2 regions of the Paenarthrobacter sp. 10L412 genome follow, and region 2 is predicted to be linked to the other one. Evidence: riboswitches for the same ligand, from Rfam matches in the RefSeq annotation. Region 2 holds a riboswitch; the other holds the start of a gene.

Region 1 (3,401 bases), on a different contig from region 2:
ACCACCACACGCGCTGTTCGTCTGGACTTCCTGGGTGGCGACTCGTCCTCGCAGCTTGGATACGGACCCGTCGCAAGCCTGAACACGGCCAGTCTGAGGGCTGGGCTAAGCGTCTATGGCCCCCTTGAATCCACCCCACGGCAATGGGCCGTGCATACGGCCAGCGGAGTTCTCCTGGCAGACCACATCGTGGTGACGCGCTGCGCCCAGAGCCAGTTACGCCGAATGCTTGCCGATCTGGGAATCGCCATAGGCCAGAACTTCGTGGCAGCCATGCGTGCCGTCGGGATGCACTTGGTGGGCGTTGGGGAACTTATTACACCCACGCCCAAGGAAGTACTACGGCAAGCCAAGGCAGTGGGGCAAGCGATCTCATCCAAAGTGGCCCTCCCGGCCGGGCCTGGCATCGCCCTTGCCTAGAACCCCTTGCCTGGAACCCTGGCTTGGAAACCGTTGAGCCAACCGAGGCCTGTTCCTAAAACGAACAAAAGTTAACTCTGAAGACCGGTACCTCCGAAGACATGAGTCCTCGAAGGCACCGGCCTTTGAGTTGGAGCGTGAAGCTTAGGCGCCAGCGCGTACGTACGTGATGGGGCCGGTTGCGGTGAGCCAGCTGATCGGGTGGATGCCCGTCTGGTTGCCGTTGATGCCACCGCTGATGGCCTGGCCGTTGCCGATGTAGATGGCTACGTGGCCGGACTGGACGATCATGTCACCGGGCTGGGGGTCGCTGACAACCTTGCCGTAGTTAAGGAACTGCATGGGTGCGAGGTCGCCAACCGGGATACCTGCGGAGCCGAGGGCCCGTTCCACCATGGCGGTGCAGTCCTGCATGATGCCGATCTGGGCGTAAGCCGAGGCGACCATAGCGGCGTTGACGCCACCAACAGCCGGAGCTGCAGCAGCAGGCGCGGCTGCCACCGGAGCGGTAGCCGTAGTGGTTACAGCGGCCTGGACGGTAGCCGTTGCGGCCTTGGCCACCGGAGCGGGAGCAACGGGAGCCGGCTTTTCAATAACGGGAGCCGCTACGGAAGCAACCGCGGGGCGCTCGAAGTTGATGGTGGCCGTGGATGCGGCCGTAACAACCTTGGTGGGACCCTCGGAGACGGTCTCGGCGACAGTAGCAGGGCTGGAGTCGCGCTGAACGGGGGTCTCTGCAGCGTGGGCAGCGATGGAACCCGTCAGGACGAGGCCTGAAGCTGCTGCGATGACAGCCGCTTGGCGACCTGCGCCGGATGCGTTGCTGGCAACAGCCTTGGAGATGGAGATGAACGGATTAGGACGTACGCTGTCCGCCTTACGACGGCCGCGAAGAATGCGTGAAGACATGAAAGAGCCTCTCCCGATGCCTGCGAGGTTAGCTGTCGGATTCGGATGGGAGTCACCCGGCCACTATCCCCCGCTGTGCAGCGGAAGCTTCGTGACTTCACCCCAAGGCGCGCTCTGAAAGCGGGCCAAAATGGGTTCCCCGTCTCTGCCGTAGGTTTGTCTGCGAACGGATTCCGGACTGCGGCAGAGCTAGGCAATCAGGCCGGAAATGCCCGTTACGTGGAACAGGCACAGGTACAACCGTACGGGAAGATCACTTCAAAGTCACATTTACGTAACGAGCAGTTCGTTTTTGGCGTGTCGCAGTGACCGTTTCGAGATCTTCGCAAGTATGTAGAAAACCCTGCTATTCCGGGGAATTTTCCCCATCCGCGTCGTTGGGAGCCGCTAGCTTCTTCCGGGCTGTAACAGCGAGGAAGATCACGAGACCGATCGCCACCACAGCGAGGCCAACGATGCTCCAGGGGAAGGGTTGGGAAGCTGCCGGAGCCGGCTCAGTATTTTCCGTACCGGGGGCTGCTGTTCCCGCCGTCGGAACAGCAGCCGAAGCCGAGGGGGAGGCGCCTGCTGAGCCGCTCGCCGTCGTCGTGCTTGTCCCGGAAACTGTGAACTTGAAGGTTCCCTCGATCGGGTGGGAGTCTGAACTGACCACGCGCCACACCACCGTGTATTCCCCGGCTGGAGCGCCCGGGCGCAGCTTCTGGACAGCCATGTTGTCGATGATTTCCACTGCGCCATCTGCCCAGTTTTCGCCCCCAGCGGTGACAGTCACGCCCGAACCGATGGCCAGTGGCCGGTTGTTGAACGTGATGGATACCGACGCCGGCACTTCAGCCACCCGGGCACCGTTTGCCGGAGTTGTTGATTCGGCGACGTCATGCGCGGAGGCCGGAGCGGCTCCCAGCAGCAACGCGGAAGCGAAAGCGAGAGCGGCTACGACGGCGGCCAGAAGCGGGCGGCTGGTACGCATGGGGCGGTTTCTCCTAGTGTTGGCTTCCTTACAGACTAGGCGAATCGTCCCAACGCCCCACATCAGCGGGCATAGGATTTGAGAGCAAACTCCCCCGATCCCCGGAGACCTTCATGCTTAAACAAGGTTCTGCAATCGACCGCTACTTCAAGATCTCCGAGCGCGGGTCCACATACTCGCGGGAAATACGTGGCGGCTTCGCGACCTTCTTCGCCATGAGCTACATCGTGGTGTTGAACCCGCTGATCCTCTCCGGGGCAGACTCAAGCGGGGCATCGCTCGGTTTCACGGCCGTAGCGGCAACCACTGCCTTCGTGGCGGGCATCCTCACCATCCTCATGGGCGCCTGGGCCAAGCACCCCTTCGCCGTGGCAACGGGCCTGGGAGTGAACGCATTCGTCGCCGTAACGGTTGCCTCCCACCCGGAGCTGACATGGCCGGACATGATGGGGCTGGTGGTGCTTTCGGGTGTCACCATGCTCATCCTGGTACTCACCGGATTCCGCACGGCCGTTTTCAGAGCCGTCCCGGAAGCCCTCAAGACGGCGATCGTGGTGGGCATTGGCCTCTTCATCGCCTTGATCGGACTGGTCAACGCAGGTTTTGTCCGACGTATCCCGGACGCCGCAGGCACCACGGTCCCGCTCGGCCTTGGCGTGGATGGCAAGCTGATGGGCTGGCCGACGTTGGTGTTCGCTGTCGGACTGGTCCTGACCATCGCGTTGGTGGTGCGAAAGGTCCGCGGCGCAATCCTGATCGGCATCGTGGTGTCCACCGCCCTGGCCGCCATCCTTGAATTCACGCTCCACATTGGCCCCAGCTTCGACGGAAAGAACGTCAACCCGCGCGGCTGGTCCCTGGTGGCTCCCACACTTTCCGAATGGGGCGCACCGGACCTCTCCCTGATCGGCAAAGCCAACCCCTTCGGCGCGTTCGAACATCTCGGTTTTGTGGCTGCTGCGCTGCTGGCCTTCGTGATCCTCCTCAGCATCTTCTTCGACGCCATGGGCACCATGGTGGGCCTGGCCAACGAGGCAGGAACCGTGGACGAGCACGGCAACATTCCCAACGTGGACCGCGTCCTGCAGGTTGATGCCCTGGG
Region 2 (3,401 bases):
TGATCCACACCATCCGTGGCGCCGGCTACGTCATCAAGCCTGCGGACTGAATCTTGTCCACCCCTTCAGGAGCAACCCGCAAGACCCAGCGGAACTGGCTCAATCCCTCCACCTGGCATCTGCGCACGCGGTTGGTCCTGGTGGCGATGGCGTTGTTGGTTGCCATTTGTGGCGCAGTTGGAGTGGTTAGCTACGCCTCCATGGACATGTACTTCAACAAACAACTCGACAAGCAGTTGGAGCAGGCGTCAAGCCGCGCGAATGACTTCGGCAGGCCGCCGTCGAACTTTCCCTCAAGCGGGCGGCCGGATCCGCTGGAGGCCCGCGGCCAAGGTGCCGGGACCCTCAACGCGAGGATCGATGGTTCCACCGTCATTAACTCGGGCCTGTTAAACGCAAACGGCCGTCGCGTCGCACTCTCGGCAGAAGACAAGCAGGTCCTGCTCTCACTCCCCCGCGACAACCGGCCTGTGGACCGTTCATTGTCCAACGGCGACTACCGGCTGGTGGCTGTTGAGACCACCTACGGCGACGTCATTGTGACGGGCTTGCCGTTGGCTGACAAGCAAAACGCCGAGGCCTCGCTGGTTTGGACCATGGTGTTTGTTTCCCTGGGCGGCCTGGTGCTGATCGGCCTCGCCGGTACCGTCATCATCCGCCGGACCATGCGCCCGCTGGAGCAACTCTCGGAGGTTGCAACCAAAGTATCGCGCCTTCCCCTCGACGCCGGTGAGGTGGCACTCGCGGTGCGCGTACCGCCGTCGGCCTCCCATCCTGGAACTGAAGTGGGCAGCGTTGGCCACGCTTTAAACCAAATGCTCAACAACGTTTCCAGGGCCCTGGAAGCCCGTCAGGAGAGCGAAACCAAGGTCAGGCAGTTTGTTGCCGATGCCTCCCACGAACTCCGGACGCCGCTGACCGCCATCCGCGGATACACGGAGCTGCTTCGTATGACGGAGAACTTCACGGATGACGGCAGGAAGTCGCTGGCACGGGTCCAGAGCCAGTCGGAACGCATGACCACGCTTGTGGAGGACCTGTTGCTGTTGGCGCGCCTGGACGAAGGCCAGCCGCTGAAGGTCACGGATGTGGACCTGACGCAGCTGGTGATCGAGACCGTCAGCGACGAAAAGGTGATGGCACCGGACCACATCTGGAAGCTCCAACTCCCTGACGAGCCCATTACGGTGCGCGGGGACGCAACCCAGCTGCATCAGGTGTTGGCCAATCTGCTCTCCAACGCCCGCAAGCACACCGATCCAGGTACCACGGTGCTCACAGGCGTCACGCTTTCCGCGGACGGTAGCGCGGTGGTCACGGTCACTGACAACGGGCCTGGTATTCCTCTTGGGTTCCAAGGCCGTATTTTCTCGCGTTTTGCCCGGGCTGACGCGGCGAGATCAGGCTCGGAAGGAACCTCCGGATTGGGCTTGTCAATCGTCGAATCCATCGTCCAGGCGCATGGCGGAAGTGTGGAAGTAACGTCCCAGCCGGGACGCACGGAATTCGCTCTTCGCTTCCCCACAGCTTCGAACGAACGAATATAACGAATCAGGCAACATGACGCGCCGTGAACGTGATCTCTGTTACCCAAATGTGACTTAAGCCGAAACCTCCTGTACCTTCGAAAGGGTGGGTCGCCCCTAACTGGCCCACACCCGGGATGCGCCGAGCTCTGCCACTTCCCGGAGTTCCGTTCTCATTCGAGGCAGAGACGGGGGACCCAGAGTCTCCGGGCACAGTACTTTCCTTGCCCTTGGGGTGAAGCCGCAGCTACGCGCGCGGCCGGATGACCTCATCCGAACCCGACAGCTAACTCCGCAGGCGCTGAGAGGTAATCACACATGTCTGAATTCAACGATCAGACGCGCCCTTCCGCGCGTCACCGTGACGAACACAATGCTCCCCTGACGAAGTCGCAAACCGTTCTGAAGAACGCTGCACGCCGCGGCAAGACCGGGCAACGAATGTCCGTTGTTGCAGGAGTCGTTGCCGCAGCATTGGGCGTCGCATCGCTCGGCCAAGCCGCAAACGCCGCATTCAATCTCCCCGAAACGAGCCAGGCGTCCGAGACGCAGGCTACCGCCCAGATCAGCAACAAATCAGCGGAAATCTCTGCTTCTTTGGATGCCGCTGCCAAGAAGGGCGCAGCCGACAGGGCTGCCGCAGACCAAGCTGCCGCAGCACAAGCAGCTGCTGCCGAGAAGGCTGCGGCCGAGAAAGCCGCCGCCGACCAGGCTGCTGCCGCACAGGCCGCCGCCGAGAAGGCTGCCGCTGATGCAGCCGCCAAGCAGGCTGCCGATGCCGCCGCCGCTGCAGCCGCGGCCGCTGCCGCAGCTCCCAAGGCCGTGGACGATCCCGCTGCTGCCAAGGCATACGCCGCCAGCATCCTCGCCAGCTACGGCTGGGGTCCGGGCGAAATGACTGCCTTGAACACCCTGTGGGAGAAGGAATCCAACTGGCGGACCACGGCGACCAACGCGTCCAGTGGTGCCTACGGAATCGTGCAGTCCCTGCCGGCTTCCAAGATGGCAACTGCCGGCGCTGACTGGGAGACCAACTACCAGACCCAGATCAAGTGGGGCCTGAACTACATCAAGGAACGCTACGGCTCCCCCTCGGCAGCCCTCGCCTTCCACCTGGCCAACAACTGGTACTAAGCCAACTCAATAGGCAGGTTTGAGCCCACCCCAGCGGGCTCAAACGTGCAGGGCCTGATTACCGCCCCGTTTTCCGCCGTCGCAGCAGTGATTACTGCAGCTAACGGCGGGAACCGGGGCGGTTTTCGCGTTCAGGTGACGACGACTTGCACCTGACGTTACGTCAGGACTTAGCGTTGTGCTCATGACGGGAACAAGAGGATCCGGACCGTGGAGCATCGGTGAGCTGGCCACAGCGTGTGGCGTCAGCGTGCGGACGCTCCACCACTACGACGAGATCGGGCTGCTGTCCGCAAGCCAAAGGACAGCGTCCGGTCATCGCCGGTATTCGGAGGCCGACCTGCGCCGGCTATACCGGATCAGATCGCTTCAGATGCTGGGCCTTCCGCTCGCGGCCATCGGCAAGGCGCTGCAAACGCCGGAGGATGATCTGGAGTCCTTTCGAGGCCTCCTCCAACAGCAGCTGGTCCATGTGCAGGAGCACGCCCGGCAACTCCAAGCGCTCCAAAACCGTTTGGGCGAGCTGTTGTCACGCATGGACGGACGCGCCATGCCCACCCCTGAACAATTCATGTCAACGTTGGAGATGATTACCGTGCTCGAAAACAACTTCACAGCCGAACAACGCCAGCAACTCGCGGACAAGCGGGAAGAACTCGGCGCAGAAAAAGTCGAAGCCGCCAAGCAGCGGTGGGCTGCCCTTGTGGAAGAAGGACTGGCACACGTCCAAGCCAAGACGCC

What was found. Region 2 has a riboswitch for cyclic di-AMP ahead of AC1DD7_RS07095 (aggregation-promoting factor C-terminal-like domain-containing protein). Riboswitches for the same ligand answer to the same signal wherever they lie in the genome.
Region 1: another riboswitch for cyclic di-AMP. It lies ahead of AC1DD7_RS16805 (NlpC/P60 family protein); the one in region 2 lies ahead of AC1DD7_RS07095 (aggregation-promoting factor C-terminal-like domain-containing protein).

The regions. Positions count from the first base shown of each region.
Region 1 is NZ_JBFTJT010000011.1:138,142-141,542, reverse strand. It holds gene AC1DD7_RS16810 (FAD-binding protein) at 1-420, shown strand, start outside; gene AC1DD7_RS16805 (NlpC/P60 family protein) at 565-1,329, opposite strand; cyclic di-AMP (ydaO/yuaA leader) riboswitch at 1,333-1,501, opposite strand; gene AC1DD7_RS16800 (copper resistance CopC family protein) at 1,676-2,299, opposite strand; gene AC1DD7_RS16795 (NCS2 family permease) at 2,413-3,401, shown strand, end outside.
Region 2 is NZ_JBFTJT010000005.1:95,624-99,024, forward strand. It holds gene AC1DD7_RS07085 (response regulator transcription factor) at 1-50, shown strand, start outside; gene AC1DD7_RS07090 (sensor histidine kinase) at 54-1,547, shown strand; cyclic di-AMP (ydaO/yuaA leader) riboswitch at 1,682-1,839, shown strand; gene AC1DD7_RS07095 (aggregation-promoting factor C-terminal-like domain-containing protein) at 1,845-2,660, shown strand; gene AC1DD7_RS07100 (MerR family transcriptional regulator) at 2,845-3,401, shown strand, end outside.